Regions from separate parts of the Bradyrhizobium sp. WSM2254 genome, predicted to be linked through region 2. Evidence: riboswitches for the same ligand, from Rfam matches in the RefSeq annotation. Region 2 holds a riboswitch; the other holds the start of a gene.

Region 1 (11,119 bases), on a different contig from region 2:
GCGCGCCGAGCACGTCGGCGCTGTCGAGTTCGGTGAGAGGATCGCCGACGATCAGCTTCCAGCCGAGCGGCTCGGCGCGGGTGCGCATCACAGCTAACGTCTGCGGATGCACGTCCTTGTCGACGAAGAAGGCCTTCGCTTCGACCCGCGAGTGCCGCTCCGCCAGCGCCATCGCTTCGGCTGCCGCGGTCGCCTCGTCGAGCAGCGAGGCGTTGGCGACGTCGAGCCCGGTGAGGTCGCAGATCATGGTCTGGAAGTTGAACAGCGCCTCCAGCCGGCCCTGGCTGATCTCCGGCTGGTACGGCGTGTAGGCGGTGTACCAGGCCGGATTTTCCAGGATGTTGCGCTGGATCACCGCGGGCAGGATCGTGCCCGAATAGCCCTGGCCGATCAGCGAGGTGAAGACCTGGTTTTGGGCAGCGAGCTCGCCCATATGCGCGATCGCCTCGGTCTCGCTGAGCGGCTTGCCGAGATCGAGCGGGGCGGCCTGCCGGATCGAGGCCGGCAGCGTTTCCGCCATCAGCGCGTCGACGCTCTTGGCGTTGACGGCCTCCAGCATCGCGGCGACGTCGCGCGCCGACGGGCCGATGTGGCGGCGAGCGAAATTGGCGGTGTCGCCGTTGGATTTGCGGTGCGCGGTCATCATGGGTCCTCGCTAGGAGTTGCTGTCATCGCCCGCGAAGGCGGGCGATCCAGTACGCCGCGGCCTCTCGGTTCTGGCCGAACCGGCTGCGTTTACTGGATGCCCCGCCTTCGCGGGGCATGACAGTGAGTATGTTGAAACGGCTCGGGTCATATCCTCACGCCGTGTGGGCCTTGTAGGCGGCTTCATCCATGAGGCCGCCGAGTTCGCTCTTGTCGGCAATCTTGATCTTGAAGAACCAGGCGGCGCCTTGCGCATCGGTGTTCACCAGCGCCGGCTCGGCGGCGAGCGCGGCGTTGGTCTCGAGCACTTCGCCCGTAACAGGCGCGTAGACGTCGGAGGCGGCCTTCACCGATTCCACCACGGCGGCGGCTTCCGCCTTCTTCAGCACGCGGCCAAGCTTGGGCAGTTCGACGAACACGACGTCGCCGAGCTGCTGCTGCGCGTAGTCGGTGATGCCGACGGTGGCGACGTCGCCCTCGATGGCGAGCCATTCATGATCGGAGGTGTACAGCGTCGTGGTCATTTCTGAAGTCCTCAGCGTTTGTAGGTGTTTTTCACGAAGGGCATGGCGGCGACCGTGAGCGGCAGTCGCTGGCCGCGCACCTCGGCGAAGAGGCTGGTGCCGAGCGCGCCCAGTGCGGTGGGCACGTAGCCCATCGCGACCGGCGCGTTCAGGCTCGGGCCGAAGCCGCCCGATGTGACCGTTCCGATCGGCGCGGCGGATGTCGCATCCGCAAACAGCAGCGCGCCCTCGCGCACCGGCGCGCGGCCTTCCGCGCGCAGGCCGACGCGGCGGCGGCCGGCACCCTGATCGAAATGGGCGAGGATCTTCTCGGCGCCGGGGAAACCACCGGCGCGGGCGCCGCCGCTGCGGCGGCTTTTCTGCACCGACCATTCCAGCGCGGCCTCGACCGGCGTGGTGGCGGTGTCGATGTCGTGGCCGTAGAGGCAGAGCCCGGCCTCCAGCCGCAGGCTGTCGCGGGCGCCGAGGCCGATCGGCAGCACGTCAGGGTTTTCCAGCAGACTTTTTGCCAGACGCTCGGCGTCCGCGGCCGGAACCGAAATCTCGAACCCGTCCTCGCCGGTGTAGCCGGAGCGCGAGACGAAGCAGTCGAGGCCGGCGACCTTGTGCGGGCCGGCGTCCATGAACTTCACGGACGGCGCCTCTGCACAGAATTTCGCCAGCGCGGATTCGGCCTTCGGGCCCTGGAGCGCGATCAGGGCGCGGTCGGCCAGCGAATCGATGACGCAGTCGTCGGACAGATGCGCGCGCAGATGCGCCTCGTCCTCGGCCTTGCAGGCGGCGTTGACGACCAGGAACAGGTGATCGCCGAAATTGGCGACCATCAGGTCGTCGAGAATGCCGCCATCTTCATTGGTGAACTGGGCGTAGCGCTGCCGGCCCGGCGCAATCGCGACGATGTCCTGCGGCACCAGCCGTTCCAGCGCGCGGGCGGCGTCCTCGACCTTGCCGGACTTCGGCAGCAAGCGGATCTGGCCCATGTGGGAGACGTCGAACAGGCCGGCGGAGCTGCGGGTATGGAGATGTTCCTTCAGCACGCCCGCGGGGTACTGCACGGGCATGTCATAGCCCGCGAACGGCACCATCTTGCCGCCGAGGGACACATGAAGGTCGTGGAGGGGCGTACGTTTTAGGGAGTCTTGGTCGGGTGCAAGCATCACAGGGGCCCTCGGCGGTTCCCCGGGGACGATTCCCCGAGCCAACCAGTCGAAGCCCCATCTGTCGCTGTGCCTGAGAGTATTATCCCGTCGGCGGACGCAGTCCGGGCCTCAAGCCCGTCGGCGCCTCTTTCCAGATGCTGTCAAAGCCACGCGGTCCTTTTGCCTGAGAGTTTCCGGGGCGGTTGCTCCTTCGGCGCCGGCACCAAAGCCGGTCTCTCCCGACGTGGCCGTACGATACAGATGGGTAGAGACCACAGGGCAGCCAAGCCTGTCAACGCGGGGATTGCGCCTTTCAACGGGATTGCAACGGGATTGCGCGCCTGCGGCAACCCTCTGATCTCTCTGCACAGTTTCTGGACAGCGAAGCTGGCCTTGTCTAAAAGCGCTTTGGCCCGCAGATATCAGCCTTAATTTCCGGTTTGGACGGCGGTCGCGGGTCCGAACACACCCGATTGGATGAACATGAGCGGCGTCAACGAGATCAGGTCGACCTTTCTGAACTTCTTTGCCGAGAACGGCCACGAGATCGTGCCGTCCTCGCCATTGGTGCCGCGCAACGATCCGACGTTGATGTTCACCAATGCCGGCATGGTGCAGTTCAAGAACGTCTTCACCGGCGTCGAGAAGCGGCCCTATCAGCGCGCCACCACCTCGCAGAAATGCGTGCGCGCCGGCGGCAAGCACAACGACCTCGACAATGTCGGCTACACCGCGCGCCATCTCACCTTCTTCGAGATGCTCGGCAACTTCTCGTTCGGCGACTATTTCAAGGAGCGCGCGATCGAGCTGGCCTGGACGCTCATCACCAAGGACTTTGGGCTGAAGAAGGACAAGCTGCTCGTCACGGTCTACCACACCGACGACGAGGCGCATGGGCTCTGGAAGAAGATCGCCGGCTTCTCCGACGACCGCATCATCCGCATCCCGACCTCGGACAATTTCTGGGCGATGGGCGACACCGGGCCGTGCGGCCCGTGCTCGGAGATTTTTATCGATCGCGGTGACCATATCTGGGGTGGCCCTCCCGGTTCTCCTGAGGAGGACGGCGACCGCTTCCTCGAATTCTGGAATCTGGTGTTCATGCAATACGAGCAGGTGACGAAGGAGGAGCGCGTGGATCTGCCGCGTCCCTCGATCGACACCGGCATGGGCCTGGAGCGCATGGCCTGCATCATGCAGGGCGTGGACAGCGTGTTCGAGACCGATCTGTTCCGCCACCTGATCGACGCGACCGCCTCCGCGCTCGGCAGCGGGCCGAACGAGCAGACTGTCGCCTCGTTCCGCGTCATCGCCGACCACTTACGCTCCTCGGCCTTCCTCGTCTCCGACGGCGTGCTGCCCTCCAATGAAGGCCGCGGCTATGTGCTGCGCCGGATCATGCGCCGCGCGATGCGCCATGCGCAGCTTCTCGGCGCGAAAGAGCCGCTGATGCACCGCCTGGTCTGGGCGCTGGTCCGCGAGATGGGCCAGGCCTATCCGGAGCTGATGCGCGCGGAAAATCTGATCGAGGAAACGCTGCGGCTGGAAGAGACCCGCTTCCGCAAGACGCTGGTGCGGGGCCTTGCCATCCTCGACGAGAAGAGCGCTTCGTTGAAGAAGGGCGACATGTTCGACGGCGACGTCGCCTTCACGCTGTACGACACCTACGGCTTCCCGCTGGACCTGACGCAGGACGCGCTGAAGTCGCGCGGCATCGGCGTGGATCAAGCTTCGTTTACCGACGCGATGGAGCGCCAGAAGGCCAAGGCGCGCGAGTCCTGGAAGGGCTCGGGCGAGGCGGCCTCCGAGGCGATCTGGTTCCCGCTGCGCGAAAAGCTCGGGGCCACCGAATTCCTGGGCTACGAGACCGAGACCGCCGAAGGCGTGGTGTCCGCGCTGGTGAAGGACGGCCAGGAAGCCACGAGCCTCAAGGCCGGCGAGACCGGCGCGCTGGTGCTGAACCAGACGCCGTTCTACGCGGAGTCCGGCGGCCAGGTCGGTGACACCGGCGTGCTGCTCGGGGAGGGCGGTATCAGGTTCCGCGTCACCGACACGCAGAAGAAGCTCGGCGATCTCTTCGTCCATATCGGCACGGTGGAGAGCGGCGAAATCAAGCTCGGCACCGCGCTGCAGCTCGAGGTCGATCATTCGCGTCGCTCGTCGATCCGAGCGCATCACTCAGCGACGCACCTCATCCACGAGGCGCTGCGCCAGGTGCTCGGCGATCACATCGCCCAGCGCGGCTCGATGGTCGCGCCGGATCGTCTGCGTTTCGACTTCGTGCATCCGAAGCCGATCACGGCGGAGGAACTGGCCCGCGTCGAGGACATCGCCAACGACGTGGTGCTGGAGAACGACGAGGTCACGACCCGCGTCATGGGCGTCGATGAAGCCCGCGAAGCGGGGGCGCGCGCCCTGTTTGGCGAGAAATATGGCGACGAAGTCCGCGTGGTCTCGATGGGCCGGACCGCGCGCGAGCGCGGCGCCAATGCGCTCGGCTGGTCGGTCGAGCTCTGCGGCGGCACCCATGTGAAGCGCACCGGCGACATCGGCCTGATCACGCTGACCGGCGAGAGCGCGGTCGCCTCCGGCGTGCGCCGCATCGAGGCGCTCACCGGCAATTATGCGCGCAGGCATGCCAACGACACCATGGCGCTGGCGAAGACCGCGGCGAACGAGCTGCGCACCTCGATCGACGACGTCCCGGCGCGCATCACCGCCCTGATGGAGGAGCGCAAGAAGCTCGAGCGCGAGCTCTCCGACGCCCGCAAGAAGCTCGCGATGGGCGGCGGCGCGTCTGCCGGCGGCAACGGCGCAGCCTCGGGCGTGCGCGAGGTCGGCGACGTCAAGCTGATGGCGCGTGCGGTCGAAGGCATCGAGATGAAGGATCTCAAGAGCCTCGCCGACGACGGCAAGAAGCAGATCGGCTCCGGCGTGGTCGCCATCGTCGGCGTCACCGAGGACGGCAAGGCCGGCATCGTGGTCGGCGTCACCGCCGATCTCACCGCGCGCTTCAACGCCGTGAACCTCGTCCGCGTCGCCTCCGAAGCGCTCGGCGGCAAGGGCGGCGGCGGCCGGCCCGACATGGCGCAGGCCGGCGGCCCCGATGGCGCTAGGGCGACCGAGGCGCTCGCGGCGATCGAAAAAGCGATGGCAGGCGCGTAAACATCATGCCCCCCGTTCCGCGCGGACGTGGGCTTGGCGATCCCGATTTGAGGGATCGCCTCTACGAACTGCTGGAGCACGATCCGCTGGCCTATTCGGTCGGGTCGCGCTTCATCCAGCTGATCATCGGCGTCATCGTGCTCAATGTGGCCGCGATGATCCTCGCCTCGGTGCCGGAGCTCGACGCGCGGTTCGACACGCTGTTCAGCGCGATCGCCATCCTCGCCGTCATCGTGTTCGCGCTCGAATATCTGGCGCGGCTGTGGACGGTGGCGGGGCACACCCAGCGCAGGGGCTCGGCGCTGTCCGACCGGCTGGGCTATGTCTTCTCGGCGCTCGGCATCATCGACCTCATGGCGTTCCTGCCGGCCGCGGTGGTGCTCGCCACCGGCCGGCACGCGACGCTGGCCGGGCTCGGCGTGCTGCCGTTCTTCAAGCTGATCCGCTATTCGCCGGCGATGCGTTCGCTGCTCGCCGCCGTCCATGCCGAGCGGCGCGCGCTGATCGGCTGCATCGTCATCCTGATCGGCGCGGTGCTGACCTTTGCCTCGCTGCTCTATGTCGTCGAGCGCGACGTGCAGCCGGACAAGCTCGGCACCATTCCGCAGGCGATGTGGTGGGCGATCGTGACGCTGGGCACCGTCGGCTACGGCGACGTCGTGCCGGTGACGCCGCTCGGCAAGTTCATCTCCACCTTCGCCATCATCAGCGGCTTCGCGATGATCGCTCTGCCGGTCGCGATCATCTCCTCGGCGTTCGCCGAAGAGGTGAAGCGGCGCGATTTCGTCGTCACTTGGGGCATGCTGGCGCGGGTGCCGCTGTTCTCGCATCTGTCCGCGGCCGAGATCGCCGACATCATGCGCCTGTTGCGCGCGCGCACCATCGAGCAGGGCGAGATCCTGGTGCGGCGGGGCGATGCGGCCTCGTCGATGTATTTCATCACCGCGGGCGAGGTCGAGATCGCGCTGCCGAGCCAGCAGGTTCGGCTCACCGACGGCACCTTCTTCGGCGAGATCGCGCTGCTGCATAAGACAAAACGCAGCGGCACGGTAACGGCGACGCGCAAGACCCGGCTGCTGGTGCTCGACGCCCAGGATTTTCACGCCCTGATCGCGCGCATGCCGACGCTGGCCGAGCATGTCCACCAGACTGCGAAAGCGCGGCTGGAGGAGACCGGCGATCTCGCCGCGGCCGAACTGGCGCAGGCGGAGAAGGAGGGCCGCTGAGCGGTCAGCCTTTCTTCAGGAAAACGTAGTCGGCCGAGTAAGGCGCGCTCTTGAACTCGCCGGCCTTGTCGCATGCACCGTCGAGCTTGCCGCCATGGGTGTTGATGCGCTGGACGGTGGTGACCGGCGTCAGGACGCCGCTGCCGCGGCGCGAGGCGACGTCCAGCTTCAGCCAGGGGATATCGGCGGCGGTGGCGCCCGGCGCGTTGCCGATGGCCTTGCCGGCGACCGCGCTGCCGTCGGCGAGCTCCCAGTTCGGCCCGGCATAGTGCCGGCCGACCGTCTTGCCCTCGGCGAGAAGCGTCGCGACCGGCTCGCGGAAGGCCCAGGCGAGCTTGCCCTCGGCGCCGGCCTTGCACTCGTAGACCTGCGCGCCCTCGGCGTGGACGCTGAGCACGACGGTCTCGCCGAGGGCCAGGATCGCCGCCGGCAAAGTGTAAAGCTTGAGTTGTCCGCGTTGGGCCTCGGCCGGTTCGGGCTCCGCAGCCCCGGCCGGTCCGATCAGGACCGCGAGCAGCAGGGCGGGGGCGGCAAGCTTGATGAACATGGTGGTCTCCGCAAAGGGTTTCAAAAAAACAACGGGCCGCGCTCAAAGACGCGGCCCGTGATGATGTCTGGCCCAGTCGGGCGAAATTGCGGACGGCTTTAGGCCGCCAGCTCCTTGGTCAGGTTCTCGGCGACCTTGTCGAGGAAGCCGGTGGTCGAGAGCCAGCGCTGGTCGGCGCCGACCAGCAGCGCGAGGTCCTTGGTCATGTAGCCTTCCTCGACGGTGTCGACGCAGACCTTCTCCAGCGTGTTCGCGAACTTGGCGAGCTCGGCGTTGTTGTCGAGCTTGGCGCGGTGGGCGAGGCCACGGGTCCAGGCGAAGATCGACGCGATCGAGTTGGTCGAGGTCTCCTTGCCCTTCTGGTGCTCGCGGTAGTGGCGGGTCACCGTGCCGTGGGCGGCCTCGGCCTCGACGGTCTTGCCGTCCGGGGTGAGGAGGACCGAGGTCATCAGGCCGAGCGAGCCGTAGCCCTGCGCGACCGTGTCGGACTGCACGTCGCCGTCGTAGTTCTTGCAGGCCCAGACATAGCCGCCGGACCATTTCAGCGCCGAGGCCACCATGTCGTCGATCAGGCGGTGCTCGTAGGTCAGGCCCTTGGCCTCGAATTCCTTCTTGAACTCGCGGTCGTAGATGTCCTGGAAGATGTCCTTGAAGCGGCCGTCATAGACCTTCAAAATCGTGTTCTTGGTCGAGAGATAGACCGGGTAGTTGCGCAGCAGGCCGTAGTTCAGCGAGGCGCGGGCGAAGTCGATGATGGAATCGTCGAGATTGTACATCTCCATGGCGACGCCGGCGCCGGGCGCCTTGAACACTTCCTTCTCGATCACGGTGCCGTCCTCGCCGACGAACTTCATCGACAGGGTGCCCTTGCCCGGGAACTTGAAATCGGTGGCGCGGTACTGGTCGCCATAGGCGTGGCGGCCGATGATGATCGGCTTGGTCCAGCCGGGAACGAGGCGCGGCACGTTCTTGCAGATGATCGGCTCGCGGAAGATCACGCCGCCGAGGATGTTGCGGATGGTGCCGTTCGGCGACTTCCACATCTGCTTGAGGTTGAACTCCTTCACCCGGGCCTCGTCCGGGGTGATGGTGGCGCACTTGACGCCGACGCCGACCTTCTTGATGGCTTCAGCGGCGTCGATGGTGACCTGATCGTTGGTGTGGTCGCGGTACTCCATCCCCAGGTCGAAATACATCAGCTCGACATCCAGGAACGGGGTGATCAGCTTGTCCTTGATGTACTGCCAGATGATCCGGGTCATCTCGTCGCCATCGAGTTCGACGACGGGATTGGATACCTTGATTTTTGCCATGATCGGGGAAGCCTCTTGGGAACGGCGCTATTGGTGCGCGACGGGAATATCCGCCGCCTCTTAGCACCGCCGCGCGGCGGGCGAAAGCCAAGGGATTATGCACTTTTAGCCCATCCAGCTTCCGCAGATGGGGGGCGGGGAGCGGCTCGCCGGCGGGGCCGGCCTGAGGCTTCAGAAGAGATTCAAAAGTTGAATCCAAGTCGTTATTTCCCTTGAGAATTTTGTCAGGACAGGCAAACGACAGGCGGACAGGGCTGCGCCGGCCGGCGACGGGCTTGAATCAATTCCTGAGAGCGCCTTGCCAAGGCCTTGAGACGAAGAGTGAAAGCGAAACGAGATGTCGGGGACTGACAAGAGCAAGGCGGGTCTTTCCCTCGACGGTCCCATCGTGATCCTGGTCGAGCCGCAGCTTGGCGAAAACATCGGCATGGCCGCGCGCGCCATGGGCAACTTCGCCCTGAGCCGGTTGCGCATCGTCAACCCCCGCGACGGCTGGCCCAACACCGCCGCCCAGCGCGCCGCGGCCGGCGCCGACTACATTCTGGAAAAGGTCGAATTGTTTGGCACGGTCGAAGAGGCCGTCGCCGATCTCGACCTGCTGTTCGCCACCACCGCACGCCCCCATGACCAGGCCAAGCCGGTGGTGGGGCCGGAAGCTGCCGCCGCCGAGATCTCGGGGCACGTCGCCACAGGGGGCAAGGCCGGTATCCTGTTCGGCCGGGAGCGCTGGGGGCTGACGAACGAGGAGGTCGGGCTCTCCAACCGCATCATCACCTTCCCGGTCAATCCGGGCTTTGCCTCGCTGAACCTTGCCCAGGCCGTGCTGCTCGTCGGCTATGAATGGTTCAAGCTGGTGACCTCGGGCGAGCTGCCGCACGCCATGCCGGAGCGCTCCGAGCGGGCCTCGCAACACCAGATGCAGGCCTTCTTCGACAACCTGATCCGCGAGCTCGACCGGGTCGAATTCCTGCGCCCGGCAGAGAAGCGCGACACCATGCTGGTGAACCTGCGCAACATCTTCAGCCGGATGGAGCCGACCAAGCAGGACATGCACACCCTTCATGGAGTCGTCATGGCGATCGCCGAGGGACGCAAAGGCCCGGCCAAGGGCGGCGTGCTCGACGGCGAACAGGCGACCCGCCTGCGCGCGCTGCTGGCCGAGCACGGGCAGGGCGGCGGCGTCCCCGACAGCGGCAGTACCGTGCGCGGCCTCGCGCGCCTGCTCCGCCGCAACCCGACCGACGCCGAGCGCCTGCTCTGGCAGGCGCTGACCCGCGACCGCCGTTTCGCCGGCCAGTTCAAGCGCCAGACCCCGGTCGGCCGCCACATCCCGGACTTCGTCTCGTTCCCGCACCGGATCGCGATCGAGCTGGTGAACCCGGGCGAGGGCGAGACCATCGCGGCGGACCGCGCGGGCCGACGGACGTGGCTGGAAGCGCGGGACTATCGGGTGCTGGAGATCCGGGCCGCGGATGTGGAGCGCGATCTCGAGGCGGAGCTGGTGCGGCTGCAGGGGATGATCGAGCAGAGCGCGTAGGTCTCGTAGGGTGGCGCAGCCGCGGGCCAATCCACCCTAAGTGCGCCCGAGCTGCACCTCACGTTCCACCGCAATCCATGTCGCCCGCGCCACGGCCAGCAACGTCCCGGCTTCATCATGCACCGCGGCCTCGGCGGTGCGCTTGCGGCCGTCGCGGCCGGTCGGCCAGGCTGTGACGATGCAGCGGTCGCCGGGGCGCGGCCGCGCCTCGATCCGTGCCGACATCCGGCCGAGCAGGAGCGGGGCCTGGTCGAAGCTGTCGCTCTCCTGGTTGTAGTTGCAGGCATAGCCGGTGGGACAATCGAGCGCCGACCAGAGAAATTCGCTCGCGACCAGGCCGTCCTCGGCGGCCAGATTTGGATCGGGCGTCCAGCTCGCCGCGAGAACGGCGTTCCGCGCGTGACGCCCGAGCGGTCCTGCGAAAATGCGCAGGCCGTCGCCTTTCGCCCGTGCGGGACCGCAGACGAAACATGTCGGCAGCGGATGCTCGTGCGGCTTGACCGGCGTCAGCAATTCGGCGGCGGTTGCCTCGTCGAAGCTGGCGGTCTCGATACGCGCAAGCTCGACGCTTGCCGCTCGCCCGGTGGCGACGATTTTGGCGCCGTCGCGAAGCTCCCATGTGCTGTGGTCGGTCGCGACTGCATCGAGCGGCCTGTCCAGCGGAGGCGGTGCGCGCAGCGTCACCTCCGCAGCCCCGGGAATGTGCCGGGCCAGCCGGCCGCAGACATAACCGCCGTTGCCGGAGTTCGGAGGACCGCAGTAGCGCTTGTCAATGATGATCCGGGTCATCGGCTTTGTTCTCGCTTCCTCGTCGGCACACTCTACCTGATCTTGAGGACAATTCGTCCCTGAACCGTGCGATTGGCCACGGCGCGCATGGCGTCGCCAGCCTCCTCCAAAGGGAGGATGCGATCGATGTGCGGGCGGATCTGTCCGTCGGCCAGCAATCGCATCAGCGTGTCGTTCATGCGCGCGGCCTCCGCAGAAAATTTCTCCGCCCAGGCGCCGGCGAAGACGCCGATG
Region 2 (11,119 bases):
GACGTGGACATGAGCCCCGAGGCCAACCAACGTCTTCGTAAGAAGCGAGCCGATGGTGCCTTGGCCAACCAGGCAAACGTTGGACTTGTGGATGGTGATCTGCGTGTTTTCAATGATCACCTTCAATACACCCTCGACGATCGCTGGCCCCCGCAGCAGCATGAGATCGACGTCCCATTCGTACTCGTGCAGTGCGATGCCGAGCGCTTTGCAATGGGTCTTTAGATTGTCGCCCGCCCAACCGAGTATGATGTTGCCGGGGCGCCTCATGCCGGCCAACATCTCGCGCGTCGGAATGATCTTTTGCGGACACTTTGGCGCGAAGAGTGCGCCCTCCGCGCTGATACCCGGAATCGGAAACAGCGCTATGTCGGCACCCTTCAATGCGTCGGCTGCATCGGCAGCATGATAGACACCTTCGATGCCCCCGTCAGGCCATGGAAAGCCGTAGGCTCGAACGGCGGCTCCAGCCCGCACGGCACAGCGAGCGATCTCCTGTTCACGTGCGTCGCCAGCTACGATTGCGATGACCATATTCTGCCAACTCATGGGGCCCTTACCTTCTCAATGAGCTGATCCCTGGACATGCCGGTGATGCCCATTGCTTCTGCGGTCCGGCCACCGATCCGATAGTCGGTTCCGACTGCGGCCTGCGCCAGGCGATAGAGCGACGTCGCGACGGGCACGTTGACGTCGGCGATCCGTGCAAACTCCAGGAAGGGTAGCAGGCCGTGACCGAAATCCTCTTTGTAATACCGATACTCGAGCGAATCCGGTCCCTTGATACGGCGATTGGCCTCGCCGCCCGCAATTGCGGCGCGGTAATCGGTGACGTCAATCACGTCAGCCTCCACCGTGCCGAGCAGCTTCATCTCTTCAATCAAATTCGGCAATTCATGCCCGAATGCCCGGGCGACCGCCAAGCGCTCGTCGTCCAATTGCCGCATGACCCGGGCGACCCCGGGCGTCATGGCGTCGACATAGAAAGTGAAGTTGCCGCCGGTCGCCTCGACCCACGCGGCTCCCAGCACCGCGCCGGGGGGATGCAGGACCATGTTCACGTTGGAGAGGTCGGAGGCGATCACGTCACGAACCGGCGTAATACCGGGGTACAATTTCGACGCAACCTCCAGCGCCTCCGCTCCTCCCTTGAGAGCGGCGGCCTTCAGTTGTTTTGCGCGGCCACTAATGGTGACCCCGTCGGGACGGTATTTGCGCGCGACGTATGTAAGGGTCGAGAACTCAACCACCGGAGGCACTGCCCGCCCGGTGCGGGAATAGGCCTCGGCGAATTCCAGTGCTCCTCCGGTGTGACCGGGGTTGAGCACGACCGGTTTGCTCCACGGCCAGCCGGCCCCGGCGAGAGCATTGGCTATGGCCGAGTGCGAGAAGGTCGGCAGCACGACGACCGCCACATCCACTCCGAAAATGGCCGACTTGAGATCTGTCGTAATCAGAGTAGGCTTTGCGACTCCTTCGCCAAGCTTACCATCGAATGCAACGCCGCCAAGCTTGATGTGCGGCTCAAGCGTTTCGGCCGAACGCGCCCAGAAATGAACGGAGTGGCCCGCGAGAACCAATTCTGCGACCGAGGCCGCGCCCCCCGCTCCTCCTCCGAGTACTGCAACCTTCATTCTTTTCTCCGCAGATCGAAGCGCAAACCGCGCCCGCCAACGCAAATATTTGATCACAGTTTATGATCACAAGCGCGATTGTCAAGCGAGAGAATTGCTGACGCCGCATGGACTCAAACCAGACGGGCTACGTTGCCAGTCGGAGCCATTCCGTGATGCTGGGCCCAAATTCGCCGGCAAGGCATTCGGCAACCGTCTCCGCTGTTGCGGCCGAAAGGGTCCAGCCCAGGTGGCCGTGGCCAGTGTTGTAGAAGACGCCCGGCATCCTGCCCCTACCGACACGCGGCATCATGTTCGGCATCATCGGACGCAAGCCGGCCCATGGCACAACGCGGTTGGTGTCGACAGACGGGAACAGCGCTCGCGTCCAATCAACCAGCGGCTTGATCCGATCTTGGCGTATGTCGCGGTTCATGCCGTTGAACTCTGCCGTTCCGGCGACGCGAAAGCGCGCAGCGCCCAATCGACTGGTAACGACCTTGGCGCCATCATCGAGCAGGCTGACCCAAGGCGCCGCTTTCTGACTCCGCTCGTCGTCGAGGTGCACGGTGATCGAATAGCCCTTGACAGGGTAAACGTTGAGCCGGTCGCCGAGCATCGCCGCGAGGTTGCGGCTTGCGGAACCGGCGCATATGACGACACTGTCGGCATCGATCTCATCGACACGAGCGCCGCCTGAAGGCTCGTCACGCGCATACTGGATGCGGAAAATTTCGTCCCGAGCGATCTGCCTCACAGTGGCGTCAAAGACGAAACGCACGCCACGTCTCTCGCATGCCTTGGCGAGACCGCAAACGAACTTGTGGATGTCTCCGGTGGAATCCGACGGGGTATAGAAACCTCCGAAGAAGTCGCCGTGCAGCGTCGGCTCGATCGACTTCACCTCTGCGGCCGTCACTGGACGACGGTCCAAGCCCCCCTCCACGAGAATGGCATTGACCTTCAGCGCGTTTTGGAAACTCTGCTTATCCCGATAGAAGTGAAGGATGCCGCGACGCTCGTGGTCGAAGTCGATGTCCTCGCGCTCGGCAATGGCGAAGAGATGCTTGCGTGCGGCGATGGCGAGCCGTGTCGTCTCAACCGTGTTGTCGCGATAATTCTTGATGTTGAAGATGAATTCGCCAAGCCAGGAATATTTGTGCCAGGTCGGCGCTGGATTCATGAGGAGCGGTGCATCGCGCCTCAACATCCACCTCACTCCCTTGAAGACGGTCGACCAGCTATTCCAGACCTCCGCATTGCTTGCGGAAAGTTGGCCGCCATTGGCGAACGATGTCTCCATGCCCGCGTAGCGCTGACGCTCGATCACCGTAACGGTATAGCCGCGGTTGAGAAGGGCATAGGCGGTGGTGACGCCGGTGATACCGGCGCCGATGACGACAACATGTGGCATTTCGCTCTCCGCGATCGAAGTTGGGAGCGGGCCGAGGCCCGCGGTTTGTCCCCAATCTGTCGCTGTACCTGAGAGATTAACCGCCACGGCTCGGCCGGTACGGTGGTCCCCTTCGGTGGACACTCGAAGTGCCACTCTCCAGATCGTTCAGCTGCATGGTCCCTTTTGCCTGAGAGTTTCCTGGGGGTTGCTCCTTCGGCGCCGGCCAACACCGTCACGACGGCGACCGATCTCTCCCATGCAGCCTATTGAACGCGATAGGTTCTTCTCTCCTGCGCCTCCGCAGCTAGAGCCGGCTCGTCAATTGCCGACGTCGTAAAGAGTCGTGGTCGTCTCGACCGCTTCGTCATGCAGACCAGCGCGCTCGACCGCCGCAGCAGCCAGTTGCCGGGCTTTGCGCCGAATCTGCGGCTCGTCAACCCCCTGCACCTTGCCGTCGACATATGACGCCTTCCCATCGACCCAAGTCTGCACGATCGAAGCGGTCGATGCAGAGAATACCAAAGCTTGCAGTGGATCGTAGAACGGCGTCCATTCGACGTGGTCCAGGTCGAAGAGGACGAAATCGGCCTTCTTGCCGATTTCCAGCGAACCGATCTCGTCGTCCCACATCAACGCCTTCGCACCTTCGATGGTCGCGGCGCGTAGTGCTTGTCGTGCAGTGAATATGTCCGGTTGCAAGCGGGCGTCCTTGAACATACCGGCGACGAGCAGCATTTGCCGCATCAGGTTCATGTTGCCGGCCGCCGACACGCCATCGGTGCCGAGGCCGACTTTAACGCCGGCCTTCACCATCTCCGGATATTTGCCGATCGCGGTTGCACCCTTCCCCAACTTGAATGACGAGCACGGGCAGAAGGCGACGCTGGCGCCACGCTCGGCGAGCAGACGGACCTCTTCGTCGGAAACGGCCGCGCCGTGAGCGATGACTAGGTTCTTTCCTATGCCTCCGGCCCGATCGATACGCGTGATGGGCCAGCAGCCATATTTTTTCTCGCAAACCCTCGCCTCCTCGATCGAGGTGGCGAGATGATAGGTCGTGCCGACGCCCAACCTCTCAGCCAGTTTCACCGCTCCAACGTGGAGTTCGAGGCTACACGGTTCCTTGCCTTCGATATTGACCCAGCAACGCGCACGGCCGTCGAGGGCGCCGTTGTAGCGGACCACACAATCCTCGAGCACCTTGAGTGCGGCCTCGGCGTTCGGGAAGAAATGATGATCCACCATTTCCTGGGTCCATCCGCGGGGGAGCTCGGGCGGTGGATTGTCGGCCGCGTGCCGCCCGGTGATGCCGCGAATGCCGACGTTTTCCATCGCGCGAACGACGATGCCGGGATCGTATTGCGATCCCATGTCGAGAAAACATGTGGTGCCACAACGCAGCATCTCGGTGATGCCCAGCAGCGCACCCCAATATTCGTCTTCTTCGGTGATGTGAGCGTAAAAGGGCTTAGCCCAGTGGAACACCCAGGCCCGGGTGTTGAGATTGTCCGGGAAGACTGCGCGCGACAGCGTCTCCGAAAGATGAACGTGGCTGTCGACGAAGCCCGGGCAGACACCGAGCATCTTGCCATCGATCACCTTGTCGAAAGTGACGCTTTTTTGCCGCGCGGCCACGTCATCGGCCGGACCGATATCCGAGATGCGGTCGTTCTCGACCACGAGACTGGCGTTGCGCACGACCGTGTCGTTCTTGTCGACCGTGAAGGCGAAGTTCAAGTCCTTGATCAGCGTGCGCATGCCTCTTCACCCAATACTCTGCCATCACGACCGCCCCACCTGACTGCCGCGCCATAACGCCGGGCAGTTTCGTGCGACCTTTAACCAAGCGAACAGCTCCTCCCCGCTTGGAGCCTCCGTCAAGCGACGGCGGCCCTGCGCACGGCCCCGCTTTTCCTGGCCGTACCCACGGGAATCAACCGGTCGGTGTCGGCATAGTCGGAAAGCAGTTCCGACCCATTGGCGGTCACCAGCAGCATATCCTTGTTCTGCATGCCGAAGCCATGGCCGGTGTCATAGCAAAGCGGCTCGAAACCAAGCACCATGTTCGCCTCGAGCGGCGCGTCGGTGCCCGGCTTGCCCAGCACTGGCGTCAGTCCAAGGTAGGGATCTTCGTGCAGGTGCAGGCCAATACCGTGGCCCACGAACGAGATCGGCGGCAGATCTAGCTTGGCGAGCTTCGCAATGAACGCATCGTAGATATTGCGACAGCTCGCGCCCGGCTTCACTTTCTCCATGATTTCGTATTTGCATTCGACCAAATGCGCCCAGATCTTCTCGGCCATGGGCGGTGCCTCGCCGACGATCGCGGTTCGGCAGACGCCAGCCTGATACCCGTCGATGACGGAGAATATCTCCACACGGCAGACGTCCCCCCGCTTCAAGACGCGCTCCGACGGGCCGACGTTGGGCAAGACGCTACGCTCGCCGGTCGCCACGATCATCAGCTTGAAGTGATCGGCGCCGAGAGCATAGACATTGCGGGTCAGGTGGCCGGCGATGTCCATTTCGGAATTGCCCTCGTCGACCACAGAGAGAGTATCGGTAATGGCCTGGTCGGCAATACGGGAAAGCTTGCGCAAAAGCGCAATCTCCTCCGAGGTCTTGATTTGGCGAAGTCGCGCCAGGATCGGCTCGGCACGCTCGAACTTTGCGGCCGGCATGGCCGCGAGCAGCCGGGCAAAATCCCCCGCCGGCAGGTAGTCCATTTCGAGTCCAATGCGAGCCTGAGCAAGTCCGAGCCCCGCGAGTTGATCGGCGAGCACAAGCATGGGATCGTCTGAGAATTCCGCCCAGATGCGCGTCGGCACGTCCGGCTGGCGACGCTTGATCGTCGATGCCTCCATATCGACGCCGAACAATGCCGAGCGGCCGTCGGCAGTGACGATGGTCATTGCATGGCGGTGACGGATGAGTGGTTGCGAGGGGACCACGAACCCCGCAGTATACGAAAAATTTTCAGGCGAAGAGCAGATGATGGCATCCAGCCCATGCTGAGACATTGACTTGACTTGTTTCGCGACGATTTCCGCCCGCATGACCGCTCCTGTTTTTCCAACTTCTTTGCTGCGCGCCTAATCTCGCACGCGGTACTTTTCGATCTTCGTCTGGTCGACCTCGATACCCATTCCCGGTCCGGATGGCACGACGATTGCGCCATCTGCGACCTTCATGGGTTCTACGAGCAGATCGTCCTTGTAGTAGATGCCGGCAACCTGACCGTGCTGGAACTCCGCCGGCGTCGAAATCGGAATGACGCAGGACAGGGTCACGGAGGGTGAGGCTGCGGCGAGTTGGACGTTGGCGAGATTCCCGATCCCGGTCTCGATCGACCCGTTGACGTTACAGATGATGCCGGCCGCCCGGCACACCGCCCCGACCTCCATGGCTTTGTAGAGACCACCAGCCTTTGTCGTGTAGATGGACACGATTTGGATGCCGCCGGACCGAACGATCTGGATCGAATCATGCGCATTCCAGGCCGACTCGTCGGCCATGACGGGTGCGTCGATGCGGCGACCAACCTCGGCAATGCGCTCGATGCCCATGACGGGCTGCTCGACATATTTCAGTCGATTCTTCTCCATCCGACGAACGACTTGAACGGCCTCGCCGGGCGTCTTGTAGCCTTCGTTGGCGTCCACGCAGATTTCGACGGCATTGCCGGCGACTTCGCGAACGGCATCGACCATCGCAACGTCGCGATCCGGATCGACCCCGATCTTCACCTTGATGGTTCGCACCCCCTCCTGGACCAGCTTTGCGACCTCAACGCGGGCCTCTTCGATCGAGATCAAGCCGATCGAATGGGTAACGGGCACACGATCGCGCGCTTTGCCGCCGAGCAGGGTACTGACGGGAACATCGAGCCAACGACCGGCAAGGTCATAGGCGGCGAACTCGACGGCAGCCTTGGAATAGGGGTAGCCCCTGATGACCGCGTCCATTCGTGCATGCAGTTCGGCGATATTACCGAGCTCGACGCCGACAATCGCGGGAGCCAGATACGTGTCGATCACGACACGCGTGATCAAAGCGGATTCGCCGAAATACCGACCGAACTCGCCACCCCAGTCCTTGAGAGCTGGCGCTTCGCCCCAACCAACGCGACCGTCGCTGTCGGTCATCTTGACGATGACGTATCGGCCGATCACCTCGGTCAGACCTGCCCATTTGTGCTCGCGCCGCGTCGGCAATTGGACAATCAACGTTTCGACGGATTTGATCGTGGGCAAATGGGCCTGCCTTATTTCGTTTGGGTTTCGCGCTCAGTTTGCTATGGTCGAAACCAAGATCATCTATCGTGATCACACTTTATGATCATAATGCGGGCCGGTCAAGTGTCGTAGCGCGGCATCGCGGATTGCGCGGGTGCTGAAGACCCGCGGGTCAGAGGAGGAAAAATTGACGATCGTCGAAGCAACAAACTACTTCGCCAAGCAGGGTCAGGCGCCGGTAGTGCTCCAACAGCGCCGCCAGGCAAGCGGCATCCGGCGCGGACTCGGCCTGGAGCCCGGCGAAATCCTTGTCTTGCGTGAGGGAAATGGGCCTGACGTCAGGTGGGAATGTAGATTTGCTACGCGCGCAGCATACGAGGCGGATATGGCAGCTCGAGCCGGCTCTGAGGCGTTTAGCCAAGCCCGCCAGATGATGCATACGCTGGTTGAACGGTTCGAGCGACACGTCTATGAAGTCGACGACAGCCGCTAGGATGCCGGGGATCCACGCGCCTCAGCGTTAGCGAGGATGCAGAGCCCATTGGCGGATCTCGATCTCCCCTCCTTGGCATTGTGAAGGGCCGCTCAATCGGCGAACTATCGGAGATGCCGATAGCTTGCATTGAAAATGCTGATTTTTAAAACGGCTCTAATGGTGAGAGTTTCCTCCGACAGCCGTCCGATAGAACGGAGCAAAGAGGAGCCAATGTCATTCATCCAGAACACTTGGTACGCCGCAGCATGGTCGCGTGAAATCACACGCAGCTTGCTGTCACGAACCATCGCCAACGAGAGCATTGTCTTCTACCGCAAGGAAGCCGGAGATGTCGCCGCGCTTACTGATCGGTGCCCGCATCGCTTTGTCCCGCTTCACCTCGGGAAGCTCAAAGGCGACATCGTCGAGTGCGCCTACCACGGACTGTGCTTCGATCCGAGCGGCGCATGTACCCTCAATCCACATGGCGATGGCGCGATCCCGAGGGCAGCCAAAGTCAAGAGCTACAAGGTCGTGGAGAAACATGACGTCGCGTGGGTTTGGCTTGGAGACGCAAGCAAGGCCGACGAGTCCTTGATCGCGGACTTCAGTGTTCTGACAAACCCGAAGTTTCGCACGGTCAGTAGCTACCTCCACGTCCAGGCAAATTATCAGCTGGTTTCTGACAACCTGCTCGATTTGAGCCATGGGCAGTACCTTCATCCGATGTTCAAGAATGCGGAGGGGCCGCCCAAATTCGAGGCCGAAAAGGAACCGCAACCCAATGAGGTCTGGGCGAAATTCTCGCGTCCTAATCAACTGCCGAACAAGTATTTTCAGATGCTGGGGTTTCCAGGGGACCAGCGTGGCGACCATCGCAACTTCATGCGTTGGAACGCTCCCTCGCTCCTTCTGCTTGACGTCGGCATGACGGGCGTCAACAAGCCGGTGGAAGAAGGCCTTTCAATTCCAACGTCTCACCTGCTCACTCCGGAAACAGAAACGTCGACACATTACTTCTGGGCTATGTCGCGCGATTTCCGCCAGGATGAAGATGACCTCAGCCAAGAATTGCTAAAGGCCGGCGTGGCTCTCTTCGACGACGAAGACAAGCCGGTCATCGAGGCTCAGCAGCGCATGGTGAACACCCAGGACTTGATGTCGCTCAAGCCCGTTCTTCTACAGACCGACGGCCCGGCGGTCAGGGCACGGCGGATCGTGGAGGCTCAGCTCAAAGCCGAGCAGTCGTAAGGCATAGCGTTTGACACCTGATCGCCAGACAACGGGCGACGAGTTTCTCAAGCTACTCAGCAAGCAAGGTCGATCGTTTCCGCTGGCAGACCGGGCGTCTGCCCCTCCCTGACTTGGCCGCCGCATCAGATCGGCGGCTTTTTTTTGCAGCGCGCAGCGCGAGAACCAGCTGACTCTGGCAAGGGCGGGCCATGCGGGCGTCTGTTACAGTCGATCTGACACCTCCCTATCAGTGCCCACGCGCCATGCGCGTCTGCCAGATCGGCCGGTCGTCCAAGGGTACGACGGCGCAGGCGGATCGACTCGAACGCGCGACCCGGACTCGGCTAGACGTCGAGAATCAGTTCCTCGGACAAAGACCGAGAACAACAAATTGCGATCCTGTCGTTCATTTGTTTCTCGGCGTCGGTCTGAAAGGAATCCCTGTGCTCAGGTCGTCCCACGAGGACTCTCGTAAGGCACGTTCCACATATTCCCTGTTCGCAGGAAAGCTCGACGCTAATTCCATTCTCCTCGAGGACCGATGCGATCGATTTGTCACCGGGCACAACAAGTCGTTGGCCGCTTCGTGAGGCCACAACCGTGAACGACGTCCCGCCCTTTACGTCGCCGGCGGAGAAGCTTTCGGTGTGAATCCTCTCCTCGAGGCAGCCAGCCCTTCTCGCAGCGGAGACGGCAAAGTCTATGAAACCTCTCGGTCCACATATGTAGATGCTCGTGCTGGGGCACACTCCGTTGAGATCCAGCTCCGGCTGAAATCGCTGCTCCGCCGGCCCGTCGTCAACGTGGAGCCGAAATCGCCAAGCGAACGGCGAGGCCGAGATTTCATCGACGAAAGGTGCACGATCCCGGGTCCGAACGCACAGGTGGAAGTCGAAATCGTTGCCGATCGCCTGAAGCCGATAGGCCATCGAGAGCAGCGGAGTGATTCCGATTCCCCCTGCGAGGAGGATCGCGCGCCCGCCATCCTCAACAAGCCCGAAATTGTTGCGCGGACGTCCTATCTCAACGATCATTCCCTCGCGAAAGGTCTCGTGAATCGCCCTGGATCCCCCTCTTGAGCCCGGGTCGTTGAGTATTGCAAGTCTGTAATAGCCTGACTGGGAGGGGTCATTGCAAACAGAGTACTGCCGAACGATCTTGTCGGAGACATGGACATCAACATGCGATCCGGCAGAAGCAGGCGGGAGTTCATTCGACGTTGCGGATTCGAGCTCGATGCTCACTATGTCGCAAGCAACGTAATGGACCTTGCGAATCCTCACTTCCATCGTAAGTTCTGGATCGACCATCGTTCCAATCCGACGCATGCCATGAGCGACTGGGCCGCCATCGCCGCAATCACCGCCTAAGGGCTGGATGTTATTCAATTCCAGAACAACGCGGAAATCGGTTTCCTGGAGCCCAACTATCGGCCCGATCGATAGTACACCCGAAGCACCGCGGAGATACTCCGCTCGCTGCCTTCAGCGAGCCTATGCGCCTCGAATGCTGGCAACGAGGCGTTCAACGTCGACAAGCAGGCCTGCAGACTGCTTACTGAGTTCTTCGGCCGAACGGGACACGAGTTGCGCTGCTGCGCCGGTTTCGCCTGCCATTCGATTGACGCGAACGATGTTATCCGAGACCTGGTTGGTGCCGCGCGCCGCTTCCTGTATGTTGCGCGCGATCTGGCCAGTCGCAAGGCCCTGCTGCTGAATTGCCGCGGCGATCGCCACCGTGATCTCGTTGATCGAGACGATCGTGCTACCGATACCCTCGATGGCCTCGACGGCCTCCGTGGTCGCGACTTGCATGGCTTCTATCTGCGCGGAGATTGCCTCAGTCGCCTTGGCTGTTTGGCCTGCGAGCGACTTCACCTCGTTGGCCACCACCGCGAAGCCGCTACCAGCGTCTCCAGCACGCGCGGCCTCAATAGTTGCGTTGAGAGCCAGAAGATCAGTCTGACCGGCAATATTGGTGATCAATTTCACGACATCCCCGATCTTCTGGGCCGCGGACGACAACCCATGCACAACCTCGTTCGTGCGTTTGGCTTCATCCATGGCCTTTGAAGCAATCGTGGTCGATTGATCCACCTGGCGACCGATCTCATGAACGGATGCGGAAAGCTGCTCCGTTGCGGCAGCGACTGTCTGCACATTGGCGG

Evidence for each region. A riboswitch is a leader RNA that binds a small molecule or an ion and turns the genes downstream of it on or off. The one in region 2 is predicted to bind glycine.
Region 1: another riboswitch for glycine. It lies ahead of gcvT (glycine cleavage system aminomethyltransferase GcvT); the one in region 2 lies ahead of A3M7_RS0113860 (D-amino acid dehydrogenase).

The regions. Positions count from the first base shown of each region.
Region 1 covers NZ_KI421444.1:130,542-141,660, forward strand. Annotated here, with positions in the region: gene gcvP (aminomethyl-transferring glycine dehydrogenase) at 1-643, opposite strand, end outside; gene gcvH (glycine cleavage system protein GcvH) at 801-1,169, opposite strand; gene gcvT (glycine cleavage system aminomethyltransferase GcvT) at 1,181-2,326, opposite strand; glycine riboswitch at 2,472-2,560, opposite strand; gene alaS (alanine--tRNA ligase) at 2,792-5,473, shown strand; gene A3M7_RS0138395 (cyclic nucleotide-gated ion channel) at 5,479-6,699, shown strand; gene A3M7_RS0138400 (DUF3455 domain-containing protein) at 6,704-7,246, opposite strand; gene A3M7_RS0138405 (NADP-dependent isocitrate dehydrogenase) at 7,345-8,559, opposite strand; gene A3M7_RS0138410 (TrmJ/YjtD family RNA methyltransferase) at 8,897-10,096, shown strand; gene A3M7_RS0138415 (PaaI family thioesterase) at 10,133-10,885, opposite strand; gene A3M7_RS0138420 (NADPH:quinone oxidoreductase family protein) at 10,918-11,119, opposite strand, start outside.
Region 2 covers NZ_AXAB01000018.1:186,959-198,077, reverse strand. Annotated here, with positions in the region: gene A3M7_RS0113870 (dipicolinate synthase subunit DpsA) at 1-549, opposite strand, end outside; gene A3M7_RS0113865 (NAD/NADP octopine/nopaline dehydrogenase family protein) at 546-1,634, opposite strand; gene A3M7_RS0113860 (D-amino acid dehydrogenase) at 1,762-3,027, opposite strand; glycine riboswitch at 3,174-3,276, opposite strand; gene A3M7_RS0113855 (amidohydrolase family protein) at 3,328-4,767, opposite strand; gene A3M7_RS0113850 (Xaa-Pro peptidase family protein) at 4,887-6,065, opposite strand; gene A3M7_RS0113845 (mandelate racemase/muconate lactonizing enzyme family protein) at 6,102-7,262, opposite strand; gene A3M7_RS44080 (hypothetical protein) at 7,399-7,737, shown strand; gene A3M7_RS0113835 (aromatic ring-hydroxylating dioxygenase subunit alpha) at 7,951-8,970, shown strand; gene A3M7_RS0113830 (PDR/VanB family oxidoreductase) at 9,297-10,262, opposite strand; gene A3M7_RS0113825 (methyl-accepting chemotaxis protein) at 10,446-11,119, opposite strand, start outside.